DNA from 4 places in the Serratia marcescens subsp. marcescens ATCC 13880 genome. Region 1 is predicted to be linked to each of the others. Evidence: predicted binding sites of a transcription regulator. Region 1 holds the regulator's gene; each other region holds the start of a gene.
The links. Region 1 encodes CRP, which controls carbon source genes, mostly activating them, when cyclic AMP is high. Its sites were predicted from a motif close to ATGTGANNNNNNTCACAT; they were not measured.
Positions count from the first base shown of each region.

Region 2: the regulator CRP is predicted to act here: its motif matches at 3,084-3,101, upstream of udp (uridine phosphorylase).
Region 3: the regulator CRP is predicted to act here: its motif matches at 1,694-1,711, upstream of J0F90_RS11775 (YjcB family protein).
Region 4: the regulator CRP is predicted to act here: its motif matches at 2,741-2,758, upstream of cdd (cytidine deaminase).

Region 1 is NZ_CP071238.1:4,738,864-4,746,261, reverse strand. It holds gene J0F90_RS22755 (YccS/YhfK family putative transporter) at 1-1,799, opposite strand, end outside; gene crp (cAMP-activated global transcriptional regulator CRP) at 1,850-2,482, opposite strand; gene J0F90_RS22745 (OsmC family protein) at 2,865-3,272, shown strand; gene J0F90_RS22740 (phosphoribulokinase) at 3,311-4,180, opposite strand; gene J0F90_RS22735 (YheU family protein) at 4,332-4,565, opposite strand; gene J0F90_RS22730 (hydrolase) at 4,562-5,542, opposite strand; gene J0F90_RS22725 (LysE family translocator) at 5,661-6,263, shown strand; gene J0F90_RS22720 (PhzF family phenazine biosynthesis protein) at 6,275-7,057, shown strand; gene tauA (taurine ABC transporter substrate-binding protein) at 7,172-7,398, shown strand, end outside.
Region 2 is NZ_CP071238.1:235,290-242,687, reverse strand. It holds gene rmuC (DNA recombination protein RmuC) at 1-372, opposite strand, end outside; gene J0F90_RS01105 (DedA family protein) at 513-1,043, opposite strand; gene J0F90_RS01100 (tyrosine-protein phosphatase) at 1,123-1,905, opposite strand; gene udp (uridine phosphorylase) at 2,199-2,960, opposite strand; gene J0F90_RS01090 (dienelactone hydrolase family protein) at 3,447-4,274, shown strand; gene metE (5-methyltetrahydropteroyltriglutamate--homocysteine S-methyltransferase) at 4,359-6,647, opposite strand; gene metR (HTH-type transcriptional regulator MetR) at 6,738-7,398, shown strand, end outside.
Region 3 is NZ_CP071238.1:2,450,725-2,458,122, forward strand. It holds gene J0F90_RS11765 (multidrug efflux MFS transporter) at 1-601, opposite strand, end outside; gene J0F90_RS11770 (MarR family winged helix-turn-helix transcriptional regulator) at 853-1,299, shown strand; gene J0F90_RS11775 (YjcB family protein) at 1,336-1,617, opposite strand; gene mrdA (penicillin-binding protein 2) at 1,912-3,837, shown strand; gene J0F90_RS11785 (penicillin-binding transpeptidase domain-containing protein) at 3,945-5,663, shown strand; gene J0F90_RS11790 (SRPBCC family protein) at 5,670-6,068, opposite strand; gene J0F90_RS11795 (hypothetical protein) at 6,115-7,353, opposite strand.
Region 4 is NZ_CP071238.1:1,613,436-1,620,833, reverse strand. It holds gene J0F90_RS07735 (sugar ABC transporter substrate-binding protein) at 1-94, shown strand, start outside; gene J0F90_RS07730 (MFS transporter) at 226-1,440, shown strand; gene J0F90_RS07725 (CidA/LrgA family protein) at 1,579-1,986, shown strand; gene J0F90_RS07720 (CidB/LrgB family autolysis modulator) at 1,983-2,678, shown strand; gene cdd (cytidine deaminase) at 2,816-3,700, shown strand; gene J0F90_RS07710 (NAD-dependent malic enzyme) at 3,922-5,619, shown strand; gene sanA (outer membrane permeability protein SanA) at 5,789-6,532, shown strand; gene J0F90_RS07700 (tautomerase family protein) at 6,659-7,051, opposite strand; gene mglC (galactose/methyl galactoside ABC transporter permease MglC) at 7,283-7,398, opposite strand, start outside.

The DNA.
Region 1 (7,398 bases):
TGCTCGCGCGCCAGAATGGTCATGGCGTTCAGGTGTTCGACGATGAACTGGCTATGAGTGACCCACAGCCGCATGTCCGCCAGATAATTCGACGCGAACCCCGGCTCCTGCATCGCCTGATTGAGCGAGGTGAACAGCGCGTTGTGCGCCTGGTTGACCTGCATGCGGGTATAGGCCAATGCGGTGGCGTCCGGTTCCGGTTGCTTCAGCATCAGCCGCAGCGCGGTTTGATCGTGTTCCAGCGCCTGATGGGCATTCTTGCGCAGCAGCCCGCTTTGCCACTGCGGCCACAGCCAAATGGTGCCGCCGAACGCCAGCACGCAGCCTATCAGCGTATCGATCAGGCGCGGTACCAGAAAATGCGAGCCGTTCAGCGCCAGCAGCTGCAGGGTGTAAACCGCCGTGACCGTAAAGCCAATCACCGACAGCCCGTAGTTCTTGCGCGAAACCAGGTAGGCCAGCAGGGTGATCACCAGCATGATGCTCAGCGTTTCTCCCTCCGGCAGCTGCAGCTGCAGCAGCCCGGCCGCCAGCAACAGTCCGGCAATCGTGCCCAGCGCACGGTGCTGAATACGCACCCGGGTGGCGTTATACCCGTTTTGGCTCACCAGCATGATGGTGAGCAGGATCCAGTATGGCTTCGGCAGGTTGAAGACCGCACCCAGGCTGCTGCCGACCGCCAGCGTCACCCCCAGCCGCGCGGCGTTGCGCAGGGCGGTGGATTTGAACGACAGATAGCTGGCCAGCGCCGGCCAAAACGGCAGGCGGTGCTGGCCGGGCATCAGGTCGCGGCGGTACAGCGGATGCTGGGTGCGCAGCAGGCGGGCGATGCGGCTGAAGTGGTAATAACAAAACTGGCCGACCGGGTTATCGGGATGCTGCGCCGCCATTTTTTCCAGCGCCGCCAGTTCGTGGCTCATGGAGAAGCGCTTCGAATGCTGATGGTAGAGGATATCGTGCGCCACCACGCGCAGCCGGCCGGCGATCACCAGTGCATTGCGGCGAATGATCGCTTCGGCCTGGCTCTGCTCCACCAGTTTTTGCACTTCCTCCGGCAAATGCAGGCTGACGGTGATGTGCTCCTGCAGATCCATCGCCACCTGAAAGGCGCGCTGCAGGCGCTTTTGTTCGAGGTTGTTGGCGTGCGGCAGGAAATTGAGCTGTTGGTACAAAAGGCTGATCAGATCCATCACCTTTTGCTGGCGCACCAGCAGCGGCGGCAGCGCGGTTTGCGGATCGGTGTGCTGGGTCAGAAGTGAGTATTTGGCTTCGAAATAGTCCGCCAGCTCCAGGTAGAGCTGGCTCAGCGTCTCGCGCATCGGCTGCTCTTTCCACAGCTTGAACCAGAACCAGGTGAATAAGCCGTACCAGACGGTGCCGATCGCGTACAGCAGCGGCGCCTGCCAGAGAGGCACCGTGCCGGCCGTGCTGAGAGCGAAAATGGCGGCCACCAGCGCCGCCGGCAATAGCCGGGCGTGCAGCGGGCTGATTTCACCGGTGACGCCGAGCAGCAGCGCCAGGCCCAGCATCAGCGCCGGCAGCGGTACGTGCCACAGCAGCGCCTGTTGCAACAGCACGCTGCTGAAGGCGAACAGCGAGCCGCCGACGATCAGCCGTTTAAAGAAGCGCTTATGCGGCGTGTCCAGACCGGCGATATTGCAGCAGGCGGGCACCAGAGAGAACATCAGGCCGAGCTGCAGCTGGCCTATCAGCAGGCCGAACAGCACCGGCAGGCACAACACCAGCGTTTGTCGCAGTGCGTAGTTGATTTCCGGGTGGTAGATCAGGCGGCGCCACATGGCAGAGAGCAGATAAAAAAACGGCGCAGATTGCGCCGTTTCTTCGGAGATTAACGGGTGCCGTAGACGACAATGGTTTTGCCGTGGGCGGAAATCAGGTTTTGATCTTCCAGCATTTTCAGAATACGGCCAACGGTTTCACGCGAGCAGCCGACGATCTGGCCGATCTCCTGACGGGTGATCTTGATCTGCATGCCGTCCGGGTGAGTCATGGCGTCGGGTTGCTTCGCCAGATTCAGCAGGGTTTGCGCGATGCGGCCGGTCACGTCCAGGAAGGCGAGGTTGCCCACTTTTTCGGAGGTGACCTGCAGGCGGCTCGCCATTTGGGCGGACAGACGCATCAGGATGTCCGGGTTCACCTGGATCAGTTGGCGGAATTTCTTGTAGGAAATTTCGGCCACTTCACAGGCGGTTTTCGCGCGAACCCAGGCGCTGCGCTCCTGGCCTTCTTCGAACAATCCGAGCTCGCCGATGAAATCCCCCTGGTTGAGGTAGGACAGGATCATCTCTTTACCTTCTTCATCCTTGATCAGCACCGCGACGGAGCCTTTCACGATGTAGTAAAGCGTTTCGGCCTTTTCACCTTGGTGAATCAGCGTACTCTTCGATGGATATTTGTGGATATGGCAATGAGACAGGAACCATTCGAGAGTAGGGTCTGTTTGCGGTTTGCCGAGAACCATTCGCTGTTATCCTCTGTTGTTATCGCTGCCTTGTGTCACAGGGGTCAGAGTTCCCTGTAAAACCCGCCTGTAGCCGCAGTCATGAGCGAGGGCTACCGGCAAGTTTTGAGGCGTGTCATAAAAATACGCTGTCGCTCTAGCATATTAACTTGCCGTAAGCGCTGCAAGCTACATTCTGTTAACATACCGGTAAAGGAGCCTTTCTCTGGGCGTTTCCCTGAAATACAGTGTCCCGGAAAGATTTATTGCGGCTCTGTTTGTAGCACAGAGTAAGGCGGGTGTCTCGTGTTGTCTCGCTTCAGCATGATTAGCATCAGGTTACGTTGCCTGTTTCTATGCGAAAGCGTACTCTGATTTTAAGAAATCAACCGGAGTGACCAGAATGCAGGCAAGAGTTAAATGGGTGGAAGGGTTAACGTTTTTGGGTGAATCGGCCTCCGGCCATCAGGTGCTGATGGACGGCAACGCCGGTGATAAAGCGCCCAGCCCGATGGAGATGGTGCTGATGTCGGTGGGCGGCTGCAGCGCGATCGACGTGGTCTCCATCCTGCAAAAAGGGCGCAACGACGTGCGCGACTGCGAGGTGAAGCTGACCTCCGAGCGCCGCGAAGAAGCCCCGCGCTTGTTCACCCATATCAACCTGCACTTCATCGTTACCGGCCAGGATCTGACCGACAAAATCGTCGAGCGAGCGGTGAACCTGTCGGCGGAGAAGTACTGCTCGGTGGCGCTGATGCTCAACAAGGCCGCCACGGTGACCCACAGCTTCGAGATCCGCCAGCCGGCGTAATCGAGACGGAGCGCGGCTCGGCGCCGCGCTCAACGCGCTTATTCGATTTTCTTGCCTTCCAGCAGCCGCTGCACCAGCGGCGCCATGATCAGCTCCATCGCCAGCCCCATTTTGCCGCCCGGCACCACTAACGTATTGATGTGCGAGATAAACGAGCCCTGCAGCATCGCCAGCAAGTAGGGGAAGTCGATCTGGTCCAGGCCGCGGAAGTGGATCACCACGAAGCTTTCATCCAGTGAGGGAATGGCCTTGGCGGCGAACGGGTTGGAGGTGTCCACCGTCGGCACGCGCTGGAAGTTGATGTGGGTGCGCGAGAATTGCGGCGTAATGTAGTTGATGTAGTCTTCCATCGAGCGCACCACCGAATCCATCACCGCTTCGCGGGAGTGGCCGCGTTCGCCGGTATCGCGGATCAGCTTCTGGATCCACTCCAGGTTGACGATCGGCACCACGCCGACCAGCAGATCGACGTGTTTGGCCACGTCATGGTGCTCGGTGACCACGCCGCCGTGCAGCCCCTCGTAGAACAGCACGTCGGTCGGCGCCGGCAGCGGCTCCCACGGGGTGAAGGTGCCCGGCACCTGATTGTAGGGCACCGCTTCGTCGTAGGTGTGCAGGTACTTGCGCGAACGGCCGGTGCCGTTTTTGCCGTACTCGATAAAGCTCTGCTGCAGCAGGCCGAAGTCGTTGGCCTCGGGGCCGAAATAGCTGATGTGTCTGCCCAGATCGCGCGCCTTGCGGATCGCCGCGTCCATTTCCGGCCGGGTATAGCGGTGGAAGCTGTCGCCCTCCAGCTCGGCGGCGCGAATGTTGAGCTGCTGGAAGATTTTGCGGAACGCCACGCTGGTGGTGGTGGTGCCGGCGCCGCTGGAACCGGTCACCGCGATAACGGGATGTTTGGCAGACATGGTGGTTGTCACTCCGTGTTGAATGCGCCGGCGTCAGGGGATTATTGTGGCTCTTGTTGACGCTCTCTATGTCAGGAAAAAATGGCGCGCGCTGGTTTGCAATGTCCCATTGTTACCTGATTTTTTCCGTCAGTCATAGAACCGGGCGCCACTAAATTTCTTCCTGCCCGGCGCGGAACTGGCCGCGCGGCATGATGTTGACGCTCTCGTGCAGTTCCGACCACACCAGCACCACTTCGCCGTTTTTCAGCTGGCGGCGCACGTCCTCCACCTTCTGCTCCAGCGATCGTTCGTGCTCACCGTAATCGGTGCCTTCGCGCAGCACAAAGGATTCGATCAGGCTGTTCAGGGTGTCGGTTGCCAGTTCTTGCCAGGGAATAATCACGTCGGAATGTCCAGATAAGGGGAAAGCCAGGCCGGAATGCGATGCTCCAGCCACATGTGCGGTTTTTTCAGCGTGCCGCCGACGAAGCCGACGTGGCCGCCGAACTCAGTCAGCTGATATTCGATATTGCGCGGCAGGCCGGCGACGTCGGGGATCACCTCAGGGGTCATGAAAGGGTCGTCCTGCGCATGGATGATCAGCAGCGGCGTCTGGATGGACGGCAACAGCGGCAGGGCGCTGCAGCGGCGATAATAGTCGGTGGCGTCGCTGAAGCCGTGAATGCGCGAGGTGATGGCATCGTCGAACTCGCGGATGCGCCGCAAACCGTTCAGCTGTGATAGCTTGAGCGGCAGGGTGTCCGGATAGTGCAACAGCTTGCGGGTGGCGTTTTGTTTCAGCTGCCCCAGCAGGTAGCGCTGATAAACGCGGGAGAAGCCTTGCTCCATGCGGTAGGCGCAGGGTTCCAGCATCAGCGGCGCCGAGACCACCACCGCCGCCTGCAGCAGGCTGTCGGCGCCTTGCTGCGCCAGATAGCAGGCCAGCATGTTGCCGCCGAGCGAAACGCCTACCGCCGCGGTTGGCACTTCGCCGTAGCGGTCGCGCAGCCAGCGCAGAAAGAAGCGCGCGTCTTCGGTTTCGCCGGAGTGATAGATGCGCTGTTTGCGGTTGGGCACGCCGCTGCAGCCGCGAAAGTGCATCACCACGCCCAGCCAGCCGCGATCGCGCCAGGCGTTGAGCAGGCCATGCGCGTAGGGGCTGTAGAAGCTGCCCTCCAGGCCGTGGAACAGCACCGCGCGCGGTTTGTCGCGCGCCTGCGCCGGATCCTCGCTCCAGGCGAGATCGACGAAATCGCCGTCGGGCAATTCCAGCCGTTGCCAATGCGGTTTCAATAACACGCGGCGGCGCACCAGCCGCGGCAACAGCGTTTGCAGGTGCGGGTTACTGGCCCCGGTCAGAGGGCGAAAGGTGTTAGGCATAGGCTGAGTAAAATGTTGTGGGCGGCTATTGTGAGATCCCTAGCGCACTGTTAGCTTCAATACCAAGAATTAACAATGATACTGCAAAAAAGCGCCTTGGGTGAGGAGCACCCGTGCCATGGAACCGAGTTTATTCCTTTCGATGCTGGGCTTCCTGTGGGTCGCGGCCATCACGCCTGGCCCCAATAATCTGCTGCTGACCACCTCCGGCGCTAACTTCGGCTTTATGCGATCGCTGTGGCTGATGGTCGGCATCATGCTCGGCATGCAAAGCATTTTGCTGCTGGTGGCGTTCGGCGTCGGCAGCCTGATCCTGATCTACCCGTCGCTGCACCTGATCCTGAAAATCCTCGGCAGTTTGTACCTGCTGTGGCTGGCGTGGAAAGTCGCCACCGCCGCCTATGAAAAGCTGGAAACCGACGTGGCGCCGCCGCAGCCGGTGCGGCTGTATCAGGGCTGGCTGCTGCAGTTCCTCAACCCGAAAGCCTGGCTGATGGCGCTGGGCGCGGTGGCGAGCTTCAGCCTGGCGGGCGATAAGTACAACGGTTCCATAGCGGCGATCGCGCTGGGCATTGTGGCGGTGAACATCGTCGCCGGCATTATCTGGCTGGCGTTCGGCACCCTGATCGGCCGCCTGCTGCGCAGCAAAAAGGCCTGGGTTATCTTCAACGTTTCCATGGGGCTGCTGACGGCAGCCTGCGTATTACTGATTTGGCATTAAGGAGCGGAACGATGGCGGAAAACTATTATCACGTGGTCGCCTTTACCGGCGAAGGGTTGCGCGGCAACCCGGCCGGGGTTTGTCTGCTGACGCAGCCGCTGCCGGCGGAGCGGCTGCAGGCGATCGCCAACGAGATCGGCCTGCCGGAAACCAGCTTTGTCTGGGATGACGGCGACATGACCGCCATCCGCTGGTTTACTCCGGAACGCGAGGTCGACCTTTGCGGCCACGGCACCCTGGCGGCGGCGCATGTGATGTTCAGCGCGGTTAACCCGGCGCTGCGAGATATTCGCTTCCGTTCGGCCGGCGGCGAGCTGCTCGTCAAGCGCGATGCGCAGGACGGGGAGCGGCTGGTACTTGATTTCCCCGCCCGGCCGCCGCAGAAAGTCGCCGAACCGGCAGGCCTCGCGGCGCTGTTGGGCGTGCAGCCGCAGGAAGTGTGGCAGGCGAAAGCGCTGCTGGTGGTGCTTGAACATGAGGCGCAGGTGCGCGCGCTGCGGCCGGACATTCCCGCGTTGATCGCGCTGGCCGGGCGTGCGGTCATCGTCACCGCGCTCGGTGACACCGTGGACTTCGTTTCGCGCTATTTCACGCTCGACGGCGGTGAGGATCCGGTCACCGGCTCCGCGCACTGCACGTTGATGCCTTACTGGACGGCGCGTCTCGGCCGCCATCGGTTGCACGCCCGGCAGATTTCGGCGCGCGGCGGCGAGCTGTTCTGCGAACTGCAAGGGGACCGCACGCTGCTGGGCGGCTACGCTCACGTGTTCTTGCGCGGGACGATCGCGCTGTGATCCGCTTTAATATTACCTAAGGTAATAAAGAAGACTTTTTTATTCTTTTATCGCCCGTCATCGCTCAGATAAAACTGTCAGCAACTGAACAGATTTTTATCAACGGAGCGCAACATGGCGGGCAAACTCTTTTCTTTACGTAACGCGGCGCTGCTGGCGTTGTCGCTCAGCGCGGCCAGCGCCTACGCGGTGGACGTGACCGTGGCGTACCAGACGTCGGCGGAGCCGGCCAAGGTGGCGCAGGCGGAAAACAGCTTCGCCAAACAGTCCGGCGCGACCGTCGACTGGCGTAAGTTCGACAGCGGTTCCAGCGTGCTGCGCGCGCTGGCCTCCGGCGACGT
Region 2 (7,398 bases), 610 kb from region 1:
ACGGATGGTGACTTCGCGCAGCTCAGCCTCCTGCGCGCTGTTAACCTCGCGCTGGGCGCGCAGCTCTTGGTTGAGCAGCTCGCATTCGTTGCGCCAATGGGTGAGCTGTTGCAGCTTCTCATGCCCGGCCGCCAGTTGGCTGTGCAGATTGCGCAGCTCCAGCTCGCTCTGGCGCAACTGCTGCTCGTGGCGCTGTAGCGTTTCCTGCCGCACGGCCGTTTCCTGCTGCGCCTGCTGCAACGCTTGCTCCAGCAACCGCAGTTCGGTTTCATGTTGCGCATGCGTCTGCTGCACCCGCAGACTGGCGATCAGCCACCCCAACAGCATGCCGATCGCGACGCCGCCAATCCCATAAATCAGACTGGTATCCACCCTGCCTCCTGTTGCACCTAGCCGTTGCGGCGTTTTGCTCGCCCATTGCCCGTCACGTTAAGGGGAGGCTGTATGGATGTCCAGCCTGATTTTGCCGGCCGCGCACAATATTGCGCGGCGCTGCGCAATTTAGCGAGAAATCAGCCCAGCCACTGGCTGAGCCACTGGATGCCGAATGCCCCCGGCGCCAGAATGCCAAACGCCCAGATCATCGCCGACGTGACGTTGGCCAGCTGGAAATAGCGCTGCGGCATGCCGCAAATGCCGCCCACCAGCGGCACCACGGCGCGCAGCGGGCCGAAGAAGCGGCCGATGAAAATGCCCAGCACGCCCCAGCGCTCGAAGAAGGCGTGGCCGCGCGCCAGCAGCTGCGGATTGCGCGACAGCGGCCACATATGGGCCACGCGATCCTGATAGTGATAGCCGATCCAGTAAGAGAGCCAGTCGCCGAAAAACGCCCCGGCGGCGGCGGCGGCCCAAATCGGCCAAAAGGCGATGCCGCTTTCGCCGATCAGCGCGCCCAGCGCCAGCAGGATCACCGTGGCCGGCAGCAGCAGCGACAAAAACGCCAGCGACTCGCCGAACGCCAGGAAGAAAATGATGGGAATGGCCCAGCCTTCGTGCTGACGCACGACATCGCTGACCCAGTTGATAACGTCATTGAGGCTCAATACGGGGCTCCTGATACGCGATGGTTCGCCGCCTAGGATAAGCCGGGGCGAGTTAAACCCCGGCTAAACACGCGGCAATTTACTCGAGGTAGAATGCCTGCAGTGCTTCACGCTGGGCCGCGCCCAGGCCGTATTCCGCTTCCAGCCAACGGTCGGTGGAGCCGTATTGCCGGCGGATGCAGCCCAGCGCCGTCATCAGGAACTCCTCGCGCGCGCTGAGCACGTAGGCGAATTGCTCCAGCGCCGCCGCATTCAGCTTGATAGAGAGCTGATCCAGCATCTGTTCGCGGAAAGTGGCCAGCGTGGTTTCGGTCAGCAGATAGTCTTCCAGCACCGTCGCTTCGTCGGCCCCCAGCGCGAACAGCACCAACGCCGAACCGACCCCGGTGCGATCCTTGCCGACCGCGCAGTGTTGCACGATCGCGCCGCCGCCAGGGTTGCTCAACAGCTGCGCCAGCCGCTGATAGGCCGCATTGCCGAACGGCAGACGGCGATACAGCTCCAGCATGAACGCCCGAGCGTCGAAAGCGGCCAGCGTTTCGTTGGTGAGCTTTTCCAGGTTGGCGTTAACTTCGCTGCTCAGCGGGTTGGCCGGCACATGGTGATAGTCGGCGCCATTCCACAGAATATCCGGTTTGGCCTGCACCTCGTCGGCATCGCGGTAGTCCAGCACCGAACGCACTGGCACTCCAGCGAGGAAAGTGCAGTCGTTTTCCGTCAGCCGCTCGAGAGAACCGGAGCGGAACAGCAGGCCGCGTTTGATGCGGCGCCCGTCGGCCACGCCGTTGCCGCCGAAGTCACGGAAGTTAATGCCGCCGTCGAGCGGCGCAAGCGAAGGATGAAGCAGGATCTGGGCGGTCATAAACGTCCTCGTTGTTTTTGTTATGACAACGCGCGGCAGCCATCGGCGCAGCGCTGAGGAGTATCACCGTAACAGATTAGCCGCAAATGGAAAAACGGGCCGCGTCGGCGGCCCGTTCAGTTCGTTGACAAAGGAGGAAAAAACGCGGTTTTTCCTCCTTTGTGGTCATCAGCCGAAAATCAATGAATTGATTTTCCCTGTTTGTTATCCGCAGCTCTTTGCAAACCCGGCAATGGCATGAGGTTGATGACAAACCTCAACAGGCGCGTCGGCGGCCCGTTGAGGGGAGGCGATTACAGCAGACGGCGGGCGGCGTCCACCACGATCTGCACCGCTTTGCTTTCGGTGTTTTTCATGGTTTCTGCGTTCGGGATCTCTTGCTGGGTGCGGTTAACGATCACCCCAGCCACCATGCCGGCGCGCAGGCCCTGGCTGGCGCACATGGTCAGCAGCGTGGCGGATTCCATTTCATAGTTCATCACGCCCATCGCCTGCCACTCTTCCATCGAGCCTTTAAAACGGCTGACCACGCGGCCGGAGTAGGTGTCGTAACGTTCCTGACCTGGGTAGAAAGTATCGGAAGAAGCGGTTACGCCAATGTGGGTGGTCGCGCCGCTGGCTTTGGCCGCTTCCACCAGCGCGGTGGTGCAGGCGAAGTCCGCGACCGCCGGAAACTCCATCGGCGCAAAGTGCAGGCTGGCGCCGTCGAGGCGTACCGCCGCCGTAGTCACCAGCACGTCACCGACGTTGATATTGGCCTGAATGGCGCCGGTGGTGCCGATGCGCAGGAAGGTGCGAATGCCCAGCTGCGCCAGCTCTTCCACCGCGATAGAGGTAGACGGGCCGCCGATACCGGTGGAGCAGACGATCACCGCCTTGCCGTCCAGCTCTGCGCGCCAGGTGGTGAATTCACGATGGGAGGCCAGATGCACCGGATTTTCCATCAGCTTGGCAATCTTCTCTACGCGCTGCGGATCGCCCGGCACGATGGCAAGCTGGGCCCCTTGTAAATCGTTCTTGGTGAGGCCGAGATGAAAAACGTCAGACTGAGACATATGAGACTCCTCATGGATCATGTTTATTGGGAGGAACAAAAAAGCACTCTACTGAAAATCGCCGTTTAATTTCGTGACGATAGTCACTATGAAAAGAGAAACAAATTACATGCTACATATTTTTTGTGAATTAAGTCACAAAAAACCCATTAATGAGCCGCCCTCAAACCGCTAAACCTCAGTCTAGCCGATAAACCTTGCCGCTCCCTGCCCGTTGGTTGCCGACTGAAACTATTTAGCGCATCAATTCGAAATACCCCCATCTTATCGGTTGCTTAGGGACAAAAAAGCCCTCTAACGCACCTTATGGCACTTACGCGGGCCAAAACGCGTAATAACATGATAAAAAGCGCTTAAAAATGCCGCAAAGCCAGATAATTAGCCGTTTTTTATCGACTTGTCCGAAAGTGCGCCACGCAGCGCCAATAATGGGTAATCTTTCCTATAGTTAATCTCAGCGCTTTTTTCTATTGCACGGAGACCGCAATGAAAACCGAACATGTGATGACATTAGAACAGGCTCAGGGGGGATTCGCCCCGGCCGCCGCGCCGTTGGCCACCTCCGCGATTATCACCGACGAACAGGGCATTCACGCCGGGCAAACGACCATCCCTTCTCAGGGCGACGCGCTGCCGGCCTACGTCGCCAAACCCGCCGACCATAACGGCCCCTTTCCCATCGTGCTGGTGGTGCAGGAAATCTTCGGCGTCCATGAGCACATTCAGGATCTGTGCCGTCGCCTGGCCAAGCAGGGCTATCTGGCGATCGCGCCCGAGCTCTATTTCCGCCAGGGCGATGCCAACGACTACAGCGATATCGGCGAGCTGTTCCAGCAGTTGGTGACCAAGGTGCCGGATCGTCAGGTGTTGTCCGATCTGGATCACGCCGCGCACTGGGCTATTCGCCACGGCGGCGACGCCGGCAAACTGGCGATCACCGGTTTCTGCTGGGGCGGCCGCATTACCTGGCTGTACGCGGCGCACAACCCGCAGTTGAAGGCGGCGGTCGCCTGGTACGGCAAACTGGTCGGCGAGAAAACGCTGAATTCACCGAAGCATCCGGTCGATGTCGCCACCCACCTGTCAACGCCGGTGCTGGGGCTGTATGGCGGGCAGGACAGCGGCATTCCGCTGGAGACGGTGGAAACCATGCGTCAGGCGATCCGCGCCGCCAACGCCGAGGCCGAAATCGTGGTATATCCTGGCGTCGGGCACGCATTCAACGCCGACTATCGCCCCAGCTACAACGCCGAAGCGGCGGAGGACGGCTGGCAGCGCATGCTGGCGTGGTTCGCCCAGCACGGCGTCAAATAATGTCCCTCGCATAAAAAAGGGCGCCGAAGCGCCCAATCATCACACCAGTAAATCTATAAGCGGCGGTTCATCCGCCGCACGGCATCACGCGTGCTCGCGCAGGCGCTGCGCCGCCAATACCATGTTGGCCAGCGACTGCCGGGTTTCCGGCCAGCCGCGAGTTTTCAGGCCGCAATCCGGATTGACCCACAGGCGTTCCGCCGGGATGTTCTGCGCCGCTTTACGCAGCAGCGCTTCGATCCATTCCACGCTCGGCACGTTCGGCGAGTGGATGTCGTAGACGCCCGGCCCGATTTCGTTCGGGTATTCGAACTCTTTGAAGGCTTCCAACAGATCCATATCGGAACGCGAGGTCTCGATGGTGATCACGTCGGCGTCCAGCGCGGCGATAGAGTCCATGATGTCGTTGAACTCGCAGTAACACATGTGGGTGTGGATCTGGGTGTCATCCCGCGCCACGGCGGCATTCAGTTTGAAGGCGTCCACCGCCCAATTCAGGTAGGCGGCCCAGTCGGATTGGCGCAGCGGCAGCCCCTCGCGCAGCGCAGGTTCGTCGATCTGGATGATGCCGATGCCGGCTTTTTCCAGATCTTCCACCTCGTCGCGCAGCGCCAGCGCAATCTGCTTGGCGATCACTTCGCGGGTCACGTCTTCACGCGGGAACGACCAGCACAGGATGGTCACCGGCCCGGTCAGCATGCCTTTCACCGGTTTGTCGGTCAGCGACTGGGCGAATTTGGCCCATTCGACGGTGATGGCTTCCGGGCGGCTGACGTCACCGATGATGACCGGCGGCTTCACGCAGCGGGAGCCGTAGCTCTGCACCCAGCCGTTCTGGGTAAACACGAAGCCGTCGAGGTTCTCGCCGAAATACTCCACCATGTCGTTGCGCTCGGCTTCACCGTGCACCAGCACGTCCAGCCCGAGACGTTCCTGCTCGACAATCGCCTGTTTGATGTGCTCACCGATGCTGGTGCGGTAGTTATTGCCGTCCAAACGGCCCTGTTTGAAGTCGAGACGCAGGCCGCGGATCTCGGTGGTCTGCGGGAACGAACCGATGGTGGTGGTCGGCCAGGCCGGCAGGTTGAAACGCTCGCGCTGCGCCCTGGCGCGCTCGGCGTAAGCGCTGTGGCGTTCGCTGTCCTGCGCGGTGATCGCGGCCAGCCGGCGCTCAACCTGTGGGTTATGCACACGGCTCGACTGACGGCGGGCGCGGATCGGCGCGCTGTAGGCGTCCAGTTCAGCCTGTTTCGCCGCGTCAGGCGCGTTCAGCGCCGAGCTCAACAGCGCCAGTTCGGCGCATTTTTGCAGCGCGAAGGCGAACCAGCTTTTCACTTCTTCGTCCAGACGGCTTTCCACGCTCAGGTCGATCGGGCTGTGCAACAGTGAACAAGAAGAGCCAATCCACAGCGGGCGAGTCCCCACCAGCGGCTGCAGACGCTCAAACCAGCGGCTCAGATCGGCGCGCCAAACGTTGCGGCCGTTGATCACCCCCAGTGACAGCAGCCAGTCTTGCGGCAATGCGGCGCTCAGCGCGGCGATATCGTCATGACCGGCGACCAGATCGACGTGCAGCCCCTGCACTTGCAGGGTGCGAATGGTGTCGAGGTTATGGCCGACGCTGTCGAAATACGTGGTCAACAGCAGCTTCACCTGCCCCTGCAGCGCATCGTAAGCCGGTTTGAACGCGTCCAGCCAGGCTTGCGGCAGCTCCAGCACCAGCGCAGGCTCGTCAATTTGCACCCACTCAACGCCGCGCTTCGCCAGCTCGACCAGCACCTGCTGGTAAACAGGCAGAATCTCTTTCAGCAGCGACAGGCGGTCGAACGGTTCACCCTTCACTTTCCCCAGCCACAGATAGGTCAGCGGACCCAGCAGCACCGGCTTGATGCGATGGCCGAGCGCCAGCGCTTCATCCACTTCGTCCAACAGCTGAGTCCAGCCCAGCTTGAACTGCTGGCCTTGCTGGAATTCGGGCACCATGTAGTGATAGTTGGTGTTAAACCATTTGGTCATTTCCGCCGCGGCCGCCGGCTCGCCGGTCGGTGCGCGGCCACGGCCGATGCGGAACAGCGTGTCCAGATCGATCGAGCCATCCGCATTCTGATGGCGCGCCGGCACGTTGCCCAGCAGCAGGCTGGTGGTCAACACATGATCGTACCAGGCGAAATCGCCGACCGGCACCAAATCCACCCCGGCCTGCTGTTGCTGTTGCCAATGACGAGCACGCAGCTCGCGGCCAACCGCCAACAGCTCTTCCTGCGTTGAGTTGCCGGCCCAGTAGCTTTCCTGAGCTTTTTTCAGCTCACGTCGTAGCCCAACGCGAGGAAAACCCAGTGTGTGATTCAAAATTGCCATCGTCATATTCCCCATTTAGCCGTCCAGATGTTTACACATCCATAATCAGCAGGTACTGTATTAACCACAAGCGCAATTTATTCACTGTCAATGTGAAGGACTCTCATGATCGAACTGAAACATTTACGGACGCTGCAGGCTCTGCGCAACAGCGGTTCGCTGGCGGGGGCGGCGGCCCAACTTCATCAGACGCAGTCTGCCCTGTCGCACCAGTTCAGCGATCTTGAGCAACGTCTGGGCTTCAAGCTGTTCGTGCGCAAGAGCCAACCGCTGCGCTTCACCGCCCAGGGCGAGATCCTGCTGCAGCTGGCGGAACAGGTGCTGCCGCAGATCCAACAGGCGCTGCAGGCCTGCCACGAGCCGCACCAGACCACGCTGCGCATCGCCATCGAATGCCACAGCTGCATTCAGTGGCTGACGCCGGCGCTGGACAACTTCCGCCAGCGTTTCCCGCAGGTGGTGATGGACTTCACTTCCGGCGTGACTTTCGATCCGCAGCCAGCCCTGCAACAGGGCGAGCTGGATCTGGTGATGACGTCGGATATTCTGCCGCGCAGCGGCCTGCACTATTCGCCGATGTTCGATTTCGAGGTGCGTCTGGTGCTGGCGCCGGATCATCCGCTGGCCGGCAAGCCGCACATCGAGCCGGAAGACTTGAGCGATGAAACGCTGTTGATTTACCCGGTGCAGCGCCAGCGGCTGGATATCTGGCGGCATTTCCTGCAGCCGGCGGGCGTTAACCCGGCATTGAAGAACGTCGATAACA
Region 3 (7,398 bases), 2.3 Mb from region 1:
TGCCGCTCAGCTGATCCGCTTTTTTCACCGTAATGCGCCGTTCTTTAATCAGGAACAGCGTCACCAGGAAGCTGACGAACATCAGCCCGGCGGTGACGAAAAATACCACCCGCAGCCCCAGATGATCGGCCATCAGCCCGCCCAAGAGCGGGCCGGCGATGACGCCGGAGATCTGCCCGGTAGAGAGCGTGCCCAGCGCCCAGCCGCTTTTATCGCGCGGCGCCTGCGAGGCGACCAGCGCCATGGCGTTGGGAATATAGCCGGACGTTAGCCCCATCAGAGCGCGCAGCGCGAACAGCTGCCAGACGTTGGTGGCCAGCCCCTGCAGCGCGATGACGATCGCCATGCCCAGCGAGGCGCGCAACAGCATCAGCTTGCGGCCTTTGCGGTCGGCCAGGCTGCCCCACAGCGGCGACACCACCGCCGAGACCAAAAAGGTGCCGCTGAACACCAGTCCGGACCACAGGCTGAGGGATTGATGATCGCTGACGCCGAGCTGTTCGACGTACAGCGGCAGAAAAGGGAGGATTTGGCTCATCGCCAGCCCGGTGAAGAAACACCCGAGCCAGACCGAGATCAGATTGACTTTCCACGCTTCCATCGGCATACCGTACCACGTTGAATAAGGAGGGATTTATTAAGCAACATAATAATAACACTGCAAATTAATCGGCGAGGGGCAAATGCGTGAGCAAACGTAACCCTGCCGATGCAGTGTCTTTTTTGCTATATATTAATAGCTATATTATCATAGGTAATTAGGTTAAGCCAGAGCGACGCGGTAGCCAGGCAGGGCACTGCGCGATCCGGTGGTGTGAAAGCAGGGATAAACTGAACGCTAGATTGATGCCAATGAAAAAAGATCACCCTGAAGACGTGACGCTGCTGCGCACGCAGTTAATGTCGCTGGTGCGCCGTTTGCGGCGCGAGTCGCGCAGCGACGAAAAATCCTGGGCCCAGCTGATGCTGTTGGGGGCTATCGATCGCCACGGTGGCGAGGCGACGCCGTCGCTGCTGGCGGAATCGGAGCGCATGCGCTCTTCTAACCTGGCGGCCGCGTTGCGCGAGCTGGAAGCCGATGGGCTGCTGGTGCGCACGCCGGATGCCGAAGACAAACGCCGGGTGCGGGTGCGCCTGACGCCCGCCGGGCTGGGCCTGCTGCAGCAAAGCCGCAGCCGGCGCGAGGCGTGGCTGCTGGCGGCGATGGAGAGCTGTTTAACGGAGCGGGAGCAGGCGCTGTTGATTGAGGCGGGGGCGTTGATGGCGCGGCTGGCGGCGGCGCCAACGGACGAGGAATAATCGCTGGGCGGCCGGTACGCCGCCTCCGCGGTGAGATTACGGCATCGGCCAATCGACCGGCATGGTGCTGACCACGTCCACGTAGCGATCCCAGGCCGATGACCAGAAGTGGGTGAAGGCTTCCAGGGTAAGGTGGATGCCCATCAGGCCCATCACGAACCAGCAGGCGGTAAACAGGCCCAGGCTGCTGAACATGAACGCCATGCCGTTGCGGCTGGTTTTACGGCAAACGACGTTTAACTGGCTGGCGAAGAACATCATCACGGCGCTCAGCAACTCCCAGCGCATCATGACTAAACCGGTGGCAATGGTACTCATCGAACTCGATCCTATGTAACAAAAAGCCGCATCCGGCAGGGCGCCGACAGGGAAATGCGGGGGAATAACGGGAATAATGTGATTTAGATCACATTGTAGCATTGAGGCGAACGGCGGCTCAATGGGGATCGCGGTGAAAAAATCGCCGCCGGTAACATTCCAATATGCTGAAACAGTTATGCCATTTCATTAGCAACCTTTTCATGGGGCGGCGCGCCCGATAACGCTATGCTTGCCGGCTTTTCAGTTCCCTGATTTTGCGGGGAAATGTGACGCAAAAGGTACCGGCACCGCATGGCCCTGTTAAAAGAAAAAATTCGCGATCATTCCGCGGAAGAGAGGCTGTTCATCCGCCGGGCGGGCGTGGCGCTGGCGCTGGTGGTGGCCTGTTTCGGCGTGCTGATCGCCAATCTCTACCGGCTGCAAATCCGCCAGCATGGTTTTTACCAGACGCGCTCCAACCAGAACGACATCAAGATGCTGCCGCTCGCTCCCAGCCGCGGGTTAATCTTCGATCGCAACGGCACTCCGCTGGTGCGAAACGTGACACTGTATCGTATCGAGATCACGCCCAGCAAAATCACCGACATGGCGGCGCTGCTGCAGGCGCTGACGCCGATCGTCGATCTGACGCCGGAAGACATCAGCGCGTTTCGCGACGATATGCACCACAACAGCCGCTACAAGCCGGTGACGCTAAAAACCGGGCTGAGCGACACCGAGGTGGCGCGTTTTGCCGTCAATCAATACCGTTTCGACGGGGTAACAATCGATACCTATCAACAGCGTGAATATCCTTACGGCGCTCAGCTGGCGCACGTGCTGGGCTATGTGTCGAAGATCAACGACAGCGATCTCAAGCGCCTGGACAAGGCCGGCCTGAGCGAAAACTACGCCGCCGACCGCAACATCGGCAAACAGGGCATCGAAGCCTATTACGAGTCAGAGCTGCACGGCACCACCGGCTATCAGGAGGTGGAAGTGGATAACCACGGGCGGGTGATCCGGCTGCTGAAGGAGCAGCCGCCGCAGGCCGGCAAAAACATTTACCTGACGCTGGATCTGCCGCTGCAGCAGTACATTGAATCGGTGCTAAAGGGGCAACGCGCCGCGGTGGTGGTGGAAGATCCGCGCGACGGCGGCATTCTGGCGATGGTCTCCAGCCCCAGTTACGATCCCAATCCCTTCGTCAAAGGCATCGGCTATCAGGCCTATAAAACGTTGTTGAGCAATCCGGAGCTGCCGCTCATCAACCGCGTTACCCAAGGGTTGTACCCGCCGGCTTCCACGGTGAAGCCCTATATGGCCGTTTCGGCGCTGTTCGCCGGGGTGATCACGCCCACCACCACCTTTTTCGGCGCGCCGACCTGGACGCTGCCCGGCACCGAGCGCCGTTACCGCGACTGGCTGAAAACCGGCCACGGCATGCTCAATGTCACCAAAGCGATTGAGGAGTCCGCCGATACCTTCTTTTATCAGGTGGCGTATGAGATGGGCATCGATCGCATTCACCATTGGCTGAGCCAATTCGGCTACGGTCAGTCCACCGGCATCGATCTGAACGAAGAGTACCGCGGCGTGCTGCCGAGCCGAGACTGGAAACTGAAAGTGCACAAAAAGGGCTGGTATCAGGGGGATACGGTCTCGGTGGGCATCGGCCAGGGGTATTGGGTGGCGACGCCGATCCAGATGGTAAAAGCGTTGACCACGCTGCTCAACAACGGCAAGGTGAAAACGCCGCACCTGCTGTATTCGCTGCAGCAGGGCAACCGGGTGACGCGCTACCAGCCGCCGGCGCAAGCGGCGCAGATCGGCGATCCCAACTCGCCTTACTGGGGCATCGTGCGCAACGGCATGTACGGCATGGCCAACTTGCCGAACGGCACCGGTTACAAGCTGTTCCATACCGCGCCGTATCAGATCGCCGCCAAATCCGGCACCTCGCAAGTGTTCAGCCTGAAGCAAAACCAGACTTACAACGCCAAAATGATCCCGGTGCGGCTGCGCGATCACATCTTTTATACGCTGTTTGCGCCCTACAAAAATCCCCGGGTGGCGATGGCGCTGATCCTGGAAAACGGCGGCGGCGATGGCGTGGTGGCGGGGCCGACCGCGCGCGCGATCCTCGACCACATTTTTGACCCGGCCAACGCGCCACAGCCCGGCGATACGCCGCAAAGTAAACCGCAGTTAAACGACAGCGCGGATGTGCAACGGTGATGCGGTTTGTTTTTACTTTCTTACAAACTGCAATCTCCTGACCATTTCCGGCAAGGTAGACTGAAATAACACCATAAACTGAATAAAAACGCAGGGTTAACACAACAGTGGCGCCATCGACCAAAAAGAGCGGTAAAACCTATTCCACAGTTCGTTTCGGCTGGATTTGCGCCGGCATGCTGGTCTGTTTTTTTCTGTTGGCGTTCAGGGTCGGCTACCTGCAACTGCTGGAACACCAGCAGTTGGCCAATCAGGCTGACCAGCGTTCGATCCGCACCCAGGTGGTGCCGACCAACCGCGCCATGATCACCGATCGCAACGATGAGGCGCTGGCGGTCAGCGTGTCGTCCAAAGACATCGTGCTGGATCCGAAGCATATTCTCGATACCCAGACCGATACCGGCAACGAACGCTGGCAGAGCATGGCCAACGTGCTGAAGATCCCGCTGGTGGACATCCAGCATCTGATCCAGAGCAACGCGCACAAACGTTTTGTCTACCTGGCGCGTAAGGTGGAGGACGACAACGCCGCCTACATCAGCAAACTGCACCTGACCGGCGTCAGCGCCGAGCAGGATTTCAGCCGCTTTTATCCGATGGGCCAGGATGCCGCCGGGCTGATCGGCATCGTCGGCCAGGACAATCAGGGGCTGGAGGGCATCGAGCTGGGGTTCAACCCGCTGTTGCAGGGAAAAAACGGCCTGCGGGTCTATCAGAAGGATGGCAGCGGCGCGGTGATCGGCGTGCTCAAAAGCGTGGATCCGGTGCCGCCGCCGAACGTGACGCTCAGCATCGACAAATTTATCCAGTACGTGCTCTATGCGCAGATCCGCGACGGCGTGGTGGCTAACCAGGCCGACTCCGGCTGTGCGGTGCTGGTCAAGATCGACACCGGCGAAATCCTCGGCATGGCCAGCTATCCGTCGTTCAACCCGAACAACTATGGCAGCACGCCGGCGAAAGATATCCGCAACGTGTGCAGCAGCGACAGCTTCGAACCGGGTTCGACGGTGAAACCGGTGGTGGTGATGGTGGGGTTGGAACATAAGCTGATCCGGCCGGATACCGTGCTGGACACCACGCCGTATCGGGTGAACGGTCACCTGATCAAAGACGTCGGCCACTGGTCGAAACTGACCATCACCGGCGTGCTGCAAAAATCGAGCGACATCGCGGTATCGCATATTGCGCTGGCGCTGCCGGCCACGGTGCTGCCGGCGGTCTACCGCAGCTTTGGCCTGGGGCGGCCGACCGAGCTTGGCATCGGCAACGAGAGCAGCGGCTATCTGCCGCAGCACCGTGAACGCTGGGCCGATATCGAACGCGCTACCTTCTCCTTCGGCTATGGGCTGCGCGTGACGCCGCTGCAGATGGCGCGCGAATATGCCGCTATCGGTTCCTTCGGCATTTATCGGCCGCTGTCGATCACCAAGGTGACGCCGCCGGTAATGGGGCAACGTATTCTGCCGGCGGATACGGTACGATCCGTGGTGCATATGATGGAGAGCGACGCCTTGCCGGGCGGCAGCGGGGTGAGCGCCGCGGTGCCGGGCTATCGGCTGGCGATCAAAACCGGTACCGCCGAGAAAATGGGCCCCAGCGGCAAATACGACGGCGGCTACATCAACTACACCGCCGGCGTGGCGCCGGCCAGCGATCCGCAGGTGGCGCTGGTGGTGATGGTCAACAACCCGAAAGCCGGCAAGCACTTCGGCGGTTCGGTGGCTGGGCCGGTGTTCGGCAAGATCATGGCCCAGGTGCTGGAGCACATGAATTTTCTGCCGGACGCCCAGCCGCTTAACGTGGTGTCGTCGGTCAAGGGGTAAGGGGGATTAGCGCGATTCCAGCAGGCGCTTCAGCGCCTGCAGATCGGCGTTCACCAGCCCGACGTCGCGGGCGAACAGCGCGTCGTCCATCTCCGGCTGGCGGAACAGGGTGAAGATCACCTCGGTGCCGCGCCGGTTGGCGAGCGCGCGCAGCGGCACGTAGACCACGCCGCCGTCCGGTAGCGTCACCCAATGATCCAGCACGCCGAAGGCATTCGGCGCGCTGAAGCGAATGCGGATCGGCCCTTGTGGGGTGTTTGCCACCCAATCTTCCCCTTCCCGCCGTAAGCTGTTGGCTAACCCCCTGGCCCACAACGGGAAGTTTTCCGGGCGGCTGAGAAAGGCGTACACCTCGTCACAGGGGCGGTTGATGGCGACATGCAGCGTTTGCGCGCTCAGCATCATGATTTCTCCGGTTGACGGCGATACTTCAGTGTAGATCCCGCCGCGCTCAGAAGTAGTAACCGATGTTTACGTTGGTGCGAAAATACCATTTATTGCTGCCGGAGGACTGGGTGCCGGTCCAGCCGGTGGCGTTTTCCACGCCGCCCCACGGGTTGGCGTTCTGCGCCCAGGTCAGATCCACCCACAGCATCACCGGCATGGCGAACACCTGCACCCCGAGCGTATTCATTTTGGAGTCGGAACCGCCGTGCTTATCCTTCCAGAGCACGCTGTAGTCGTTGTAGAAGCGCAGCTTTTTCACCGGCCCCCAGGGTACGTCGACGTCGCGCGCCAGGTTGATGGCGGCGGTGGTGGCCTGCGACGGGATCAGATAGGCCGGCGTCAGGCCGTTGCCGCCCATCAGGATCACCGAATTGTTGGCCCCGGCCGGGCCTTTGGCGTCGTAACCGTAGCGGATCAGCTGGCCGGACAGATGCCAGGGATCGTTATTCACCAGCGTATGCAGGCCCGCCGCCCAGAAGCTGCCGTTATCGCCGGTCGCCTGGTTGTAGAGCCGCGAGGCCGCCAGCGAACCGCCGAGCTCATTGTCCCAGCCGCCCTGGTGGAAAGTGCGCCTCAGCCGCAGGTTTATCTGATCGCGTTTTTCGTTGCGCTGCAGGTGCTGTGACGCATAGTTGGTGTTTTTCAGATCGTCGTAGCTGGCGACGTCGGGGGCGTAACGCACGCCGGTTGGCATCATGCGCGGGTAGTAGGCGGCGTCGAAGGCCCAATCGTCATACTGATATTGGTATTTGGCGCCGAGTCCGGTGTTGACGCCAAAGCCGAGGTAAAACGGAATGCCGTACGACCAGCCGAACTGCGGGTAGGGCATCAGGCCGAACGGTTTGAACGGCGCGCCCAGTTGCACGGTGGAGCGCTCAGACAGGCGGTAGCCGATATAGGCGCGGTCGATGGCGTATTTGCGCCGATCCTGAAACCAGAATCCGCTATCGAAAAACGCGTCGTTGACCTGGCCGGCGGTATCAATGCGAAAGGCGTCAAAGCGTAAATGCGGAGGATTTCGATAATTGCTGCTGCGCCAGTCTTCATAGCGATAATTGGCGCGCAGCGCGCCGCCGATATCAATATTCTTTTTATTATCCTCGCTTTGCCAATGAATATGCGGAAATGCCGGGCGGCTTTTTTTTACCGGCGCCATGGTGGCAGCGGCGTCGCTGGGCAATGCGACGGCGGTCGCGTAACTCACGGGTGAAACAAGAAAAAAACAAAGCGTGATCTTGCGCATGCCTGGCCCCTGGTGAAAGTAGACGGTTTATTAAGGCGAGCGAAT
Region 4 (7,398 bases), 2.0 Mb from region 1:
CGCCGGGCTGGCGAAGATCATCCCCGGCTGGGGCACCAGCAGCGATTTCGTTCAGCCGTGGTTCGCCACGCTGCAGGCCGAACACGGTAAATAATGCTGTTTTTGACGAGGCTGCCGACGCAGCCTCTGTTTTTAAACTAATTATCGGCTTTCCCCTTCCGTCCTCGCCAAAATACGCTATGTTATCTGCATCGCCCAATAACTGTATGCATAAACAGGCTTCGAATGAAGGGATTCCCCTCGCTGATTAACATGCTGCTGGCCAGTTCGCTGGTGTTGACCATCGGCCGCGGCGTGACGCTGCCGTTCATCACCATCTACCTCACCGAGCATTTCCATCTGCTGCCGAAGAGCGTGGGCGTGATCCTGGGCGTCAGCCTGACCCTCGGCATCCTTGCCAGCCTGTACGGCGGCTATCTGGTGGACAAATTCAGCAAGAACCGCCTGATCCTGCTGTCGATTGTATTGTTTGCGCTGAGCTTCTTAGCCATTCCCTGGATCCCGCGCCCCGGCGGCGTGATCGTGGTGCTGGCCATCTTGCATACCTGTTATTCGGTGCTAAGCATCACCATTAAGGCCTGTTTCGCCGACGGGTTGCCGGTTGAGCAGCGCATCAAGGCTTTTTCCATCAACTACACGCTGGTCAACGTCGGCTGGGCGATCGGTTCTGCGCTCGGCGTTCTGGTGGCCGGGCTTAGCCCGCTGCTGCCGTTTTACCTGTCGGGCGGGTTGGCGCTGGCGACGGTGGCGGCGCTAAGCCTGCGCTTGCGCGGCCGGCAACAGCGCGCAACGCCTGCCGCCGCTGTACCGGCCGCGCTCCCCAACTTCCGCCAGACGCTGACTATCCTGCGGAGCGATCGGCGGCTGATCTACTTCACCCTCGGCAGCACCCTGGGCGCCGTGGTGTTCGGTCAGTTCACCGGCTATCTGTCGCAGTATCTGATCACCGTCTCCAGCGCCGAGTTCGCCTACAAAATCATCGGGCTGGTGATGATCGTCAACGCCAGCATCGTCATCGCCCTGCAATACCTGCTCAGCCGCGGCATGCGCCAGGAAAACATGCTGCGCTGGCTGGTGCTGGGCACGCTGTTTTTCATCGTCGGGCTGCTCGGTTTCATGGCGGCCGGCCAGGCGGTCTGGCTATGGCTGGCGGCGATGGCGGTGTTTACCCTCGGCGAAATCATCGTTATCCCGGTGGAATACATGTTTATCGACTTTATCGCGCCGCCGCACCTGAAAGGCAGCTACTATGGGGTACAAAACCTCAGCGCGCTGGGCGGCGCCATCAACCCGGTGCTGTGCGGGGTGCTGCTCAGCTATGCCGCGCCGCCGTTGATGTTCGTGATGCTGATCGCCGCCGCCCTGCTCAGCCTGCTGTTTTTCTTCCTCGGCCACCGGCTGGCAGAACACGCGGCGGCGGCGGCCGAAGACGTACGCTGATCCCGCAGGCAGCGGCCAATACGGGCTGTCAACCCGCCGCTCGGGCATAGCACCCATAGCGAGAATTCATGGTGCGATCTGTGGCATGGCTCACAGTTTAATTGTATGATGAATACATCAGTTAAACGGGAAAAGACAATGGCCAACGTGCTCACACTGTGCTGGAAATACCTAAGGGCCCTGCTCCTCATCTACCTGTGTCTGTTCGTCGGCAACGCGGTGGCGGCGCTGCTGCCGTTTGCCATTCCCGGCAGCATCATCGGCATGCTGCTGCTGTTCGCCCTGCTCTCAACCCAGATTATGCCGGCCAAATGGGTTAAACCCGGCTGCCATTTGCTGATCCGCTATATGGTGCTGCTGTTCGTGCCGATCGGCGTCGGGGTGATGAAATACTACGACCAGATCGTCGCGCATCTGGGCCCGCTGGTTATCTCTTGCCTCATCAGCACGCTGATGGTGCTGGTGGTGGTCGGCTATACCTCACACTATTTTCATCGCGAGCGCCGCATCGCCGGCAAGCCCGACGACACGGAGGGCAACTCATGATCCACGAAATCTGGTGGTCGCTGCCGCTGACGCTGGCGGTCTATTTCGGCGCGCGCTGGCTGGCGCGCAAGCTGAATATGCCGCTGCTCAACCCGCTGCTGGTGTCCATGGCGGTGATCATCCCGCTGCTGCTGCTCACCGGCATTCCCTATGAGCGCTACTTTCAGGGCAGCAAAATCCTCAACGATCTGCTGCAGCCGGCGGTCGTCGCGCTGGCCTTCCCGCTCTATGAGCAGCTGCACCAAATCCGCGCACGCTGGAAGTCGATTATCACGGTGTGCTTCATCGGCAGCCTGACCGCCATGATCAGCGGCGGCGCCATCGCCCTGTGGTTGGGCGCCACGCCGGAAATCGCCGCCTCTATCTTGCCGAAATCGGTCACTACGCCGATCGCGATGGCCGTCGCGGACTCGCTCGGCGGCATTCCGGCGATCAGCGCGGTTTGCGTTATTTTCGTCGGCATCCTCGGCGCCGTGTTCGGCCACACGCTGTTCAACCTGTTGAAAATCACCACCCCCTCGGCGCGTGGCCTGGCGATGGGCACAGCTTCCCACGCGCTGGGCACCGCGCGCTGCGCGGAGATGGACTATCAGGAGGGCGCCTTCGGCTCGCTGGCGTTGGTCATTTGCGGCATCATCACCTCGCTGCTGGCGCCGTTTGTGTTTCCGGTGCTGCTGCATCTGTTCGGTTGATCAGGGTGAAACTTGCGATACATCTCGCATTTATGTATTTCATTGCATTAATTTCATTAATTAAGAGACATTAATCACACTTTAATGTCTCTGGCCTGCCTAGAATGTTATCCCGTTAACCCGTAGAGAGACTTTCTATGCATCCGCGTTTTCACACCGCTTTCAGCGCACTGCCCGCGACACTGCAATCCGCCCTGCAGCCCTATCTGGACGCGTCCGACTTTCCGGCGATGTTCACGGCCGAGCAAGCGGCGGCGATCCGTTCAGGCTGCGGGTTGGACGATGACGCGCTGGCATTCGCGCTGCTGCCGCTGGCGGCGGCCTGCTCGTTAACCCCGATATCGCATTTCCACGTCGGCGCCATCGCGCGCGGGCAAAGCGGCAATCTCTATTTCGGCGCCAATATGGAATTCAGCGGCGCGCCGCTGCAGCAATCCGTGCATGCGGAACAAAGCGCAGTGACTCACGCCTGGCTGCGCGGCGAAAAAGCGCTGGCCTCGATCACCGTCAACTATACGCCGTGCGGCCACTGCCGCCAGTTTATGAATGAGCTGAACAGCGGCGGCGCGCTGCAAATCCGTTTGCCTGGCCGCGCGCCGGCCACGCTGGCGGACTATCTGCCGGACGCCTTCGGCCCGAAAGATCTGGATGTCGCTTCACTGCTGATGGACGAGGTCAATCACGGGCATCAACTGCCGCTGAACGATGCGCTGACGCAAGCGGCGCTGGCGGCGGCCAACCGGAGCCACGCGCCGTACAGCAACGCCCACAGCGGCGTGGCGCTGGAAACGGCAGACGGCAATATCTACGCCGGCCGCTATGCGGAAAACGCCGCTTTTAACCCGAGCCTGCCGCCGCTGCAGGCCGCGCTGATCCTGCTGAACCTCTCCGGCGGCGACTGCCGGGCTATCCGTCGCGCCGTCCTGGCCGAACCGCAGGACGCGAGCATCAGCCAATGGGACGCCACCCGCGTCACCCTGGCGGGGCTGGGTTGCCAAAACGTCAGCCGCGCCGCCTTCTAAGCGCACGACGGCGGGGCCATCCGGTTCCGCCGCTAACAGCACCGCCCGCCAAATACAATGCCCCGACGCCGCCAGAGACACTTTCTTTAGTTAAAAAATCATTTGATTGTCGATAATTACGCCAACCTGGTTCATCATCGGGCAACAAATGCTGTACATCTTCTCTTTATCTTTTAGGATCGTCGGCAATACAGTTATCTGATACGTGAAGAGTAAAACTGATGGAACTAGAATACGAAAGCAAACGCCCGCTCTACATCCCTTACGCCGGCCCGATTCTGCTGGAATTTCCGCTGCTGAACAAAGGCAGCGCTTTCACCGAGGAAGAACGTAGCCACTTTAACCTGCACGGCCTGCTGCCGGAAGCGGTGGAGACCATCGAAGAACAGGTGGAACGCGCCTACCGTCAGTATCAGGATTTCAAGAACGATAATGATAAGCACATCTACCTGCGCAACATCCAGGACACCAACGAAACCCTGTTCTACCGTCTGCTGGACTCGCACCTGAGCGAGATGATGCCGATCATCTACACCCCGACCGTCGGCGAGGCCTGCGAACACTTCTCCGATATCTATCGCCGTGCGCGCGGGTTGTTCATCTCCTACCCGAACCGCGATCGCATCGATGACATGCTGCAAAACGCCACCAAGCAGAACGTTAAGGTGATCGTGGTCACCGACGGCGAACGCATTCTCGGCCTGGGCGACCAGGGCATCGGCGGCATGGGCATCCCAATCGGCAAGCTGTCGCTGTATACCGCCTGCGGCGGCATCAGCCCGGCCTATACCCTGCCGGTGGTGCTGGACGTCGGCACCAACAACCCGCAGCGCCTCAACGATCCGCTGTACATGGGCTGGCGCCATCCGCGCATCTCCGGCGAGGAATATCACGCCTTCGTCGAAGAGTTTATTCAGGCGGTCAAACGCCGCTGGCCGAACGTCCTGCTGCAGTTCGAAGACTTCGCGCAGAACAACGCCACCCCGTTGTTGAACCGCTACCGCGACGAGATTTGCTGCTTCAACGACGACATTCAGGGCACCGCCGCGGTCACCCTCGGCAGCCTGATCGCCGCCAGCCGCGCCGCCGGCAGCCAGCTGCGCGATCAGACCGTCACCTTCCTCGGCGCCGGTTCCGCCGGCTGCGGCATCGCCGAGCAGATCATCGCGCAGATGAAATCCGAAGGGTTGAGCGAAGACGAAGCGCGCGCCCGCGTGTTCATGGTTGACCGTTTCGGCCTGCTGACCGACAAACTGCCGAACCTGCTCGACTTTCAGAGCAAGCTGGTGCAGAAGAGCGACAATCTGGCCGGTTGGGAAACCGCCAGCGACGCCATCTCGCTGCTGGACGTGGTGCGCAACGCCAAGCCGACCATTCTGATCGGCGTGTCCGGCCAGCCGGGGCTGTTTACCGAAGAGCTGATCCGCGAGATGCACAAGCACTGCGAACGCCCTATCGTGATGCCGCTGTCCAACCCGACCTCGCGCGTGGAAGCCCGTCCGGAAGACATCATCAACTGGACCGACGGCGCCGCACTGGTGGCGACCGGCAGCCCGTTCGCGCCGGTAAGCTATAAAGAGCAGCTGTACCCGATCGCCCAGTGCAATAACTCCTACATCTTCCCGGGGATCGGTCTGGGCGTGCTGGCCTCCGGCGCCACTCGCGTCACCGATGCCATGCTGATGGCCGCCAGCCGCGCGCTGGCGGACTGTTCGCCGCTGGCCACCGACGGCCACGGCGCGCTGCTGCCGAATATCGACGATATTCAGGGCGTGTCGAAGTGCATCGCCATGGAAGTGGGTAAAGCCGCCCAGCTGCAGGGCGTGGCGATCGTCACCTCCGAAGATGCGCTGTCGAAAGCCATCGAGCACAACTTCTGGCGGCCGCAGTACCGCAGCTACAAGCGCACCTCGTTCTGAATGGTGAGCTGAAATGACCCAGCCCGGCTCCGCCGGGCTTTTTTGTGCGGCAAAACCGCCGAAAAATGCGGCGGCGCGCGTGCTTCAGGCGGTTCGCGTCTTGCGTCGGTCGGTCAGGTAAAGTAGCCTTGATCCATCTTTTTCAGCCCGGCGCGCGTAAGGCAACAACATGTGGAAACGCCTGATCATCAGCCTGTTCATCATCATTGCGGTGTTGATGGGTTCGGCTATTGCGCTCGATCGCTGGATCAGTTGGAAAACCGCGCCTTACGTCTACGACGAACTGCAGGAATTGCCGCACCGCCAGGTCGGCGTGGTGCTCGGCACCGCCAAGTATTACCGCACCGGAGTGATCAACCAGTACTACCGTTACCGCATTCAGGGGGCGATCAACGCCTATAACAGCGGCAAGGTGAAATACCTGCTGCTGAGCGGCGACAACGCCCAGCAAAGCTATAACGAACCGATGACCATGCGGCGCGATCTGATCGCCGCCGGCGTGGCGCCGAGCGATATCGTGCTGGACTACGCCGGTTTCCGCACCCTGGACTCCATCGTGCGCACCCGCAAGGTGTTCGACACCAACGATTTCATCATCATCACCCAGCGCTTCCACTGCGAGCGCGCGCTATTCATCGCCCTGCACATGGGCATTCAGGCGCAGTGTTACGCGGTGCCGTCGCCGAAAGACATGATGACGGTGCGCGCCCGCGAGATCTTCGCTCGCCTGGGCGCGCTGACCGATCTGTACATCCTCAAGCGCGAACCGCGCTTCCTCGGCCCGCTGATCCCAATCTCCGCCATGCACACCGTGCCGGAAGACGCCCAGGGCTATCCCGCCGTGTCACCGGAACAGTTGGTTGAGCTGGAGCACAAGCTGAAAGAAGAGAAGCAGAGAACCAAACAGCCTTAATCATCCGGCAGAGGGTTTGACACCCGCCTCGGCAACACGCTAAAAGGGCGTATTATCCGAGATAAAACAAAGTGTTAACGAATACCGGATGATTTGCGTAAAGCGCTCTCTACGTACGCTGACAGCTTATTGCGGCATTGAAAGCGGGGATGCCCTTCTGCCACCGCCGAATGAACTATTCAAACGGTCCAATTCAATGAAGAGGACCATCAGATCATTGCTGTCCAGTCCAATCAGGGCGAGTTCCTGTACCAGTGATTGCAAGAGCAATTGTTTGCGGGCGTCAGGGGAACCAGAAGAAAGCATGGCTTCAATCAACACGAAGTTGGCGCTGCGGGGGGAATCCAGGTCAGGATAAGTGGGATCCACATATAAATCGTCTTCCTCAAGACGGATAAAGCGCTGGAATTGATCGTTCGCAGGATAGCCGGTTTTTACTACCGCCGCGTGAATAGCTGATGAAATTCTTTTCTTATCAAGCGTATTACGACTTTTCAGCGTAATGGTAAATACAGGCATAGTTTGCTCCCCGGAAACGGTAGGTGAAACAAGTTTACTGACTTCATACCGCGTTGGTAGCCCGAAAACTGTGTCACGCTGTAACCAATCCAGCCTAAGATCAGGCGATATCCCGAGATACCTCGCCAGCCATTGCCAAATAATGCCTTATTATTTTGCCTGGCACCGTACAGCGCCCTAACGTAACAAGGCCGGCAATAGGCCGGCCTTGTTGTCTGTACTGCGGTAAACCTACTTCTTCTTGGCGTATTTCAACGAGTCCAGCGCCACGGCGAAGATGATGATGCTGCCCTTGATGATGTACTGCCAGTACGGGTTGATGCCGATATAGGTCAGGCCGTAGTTGA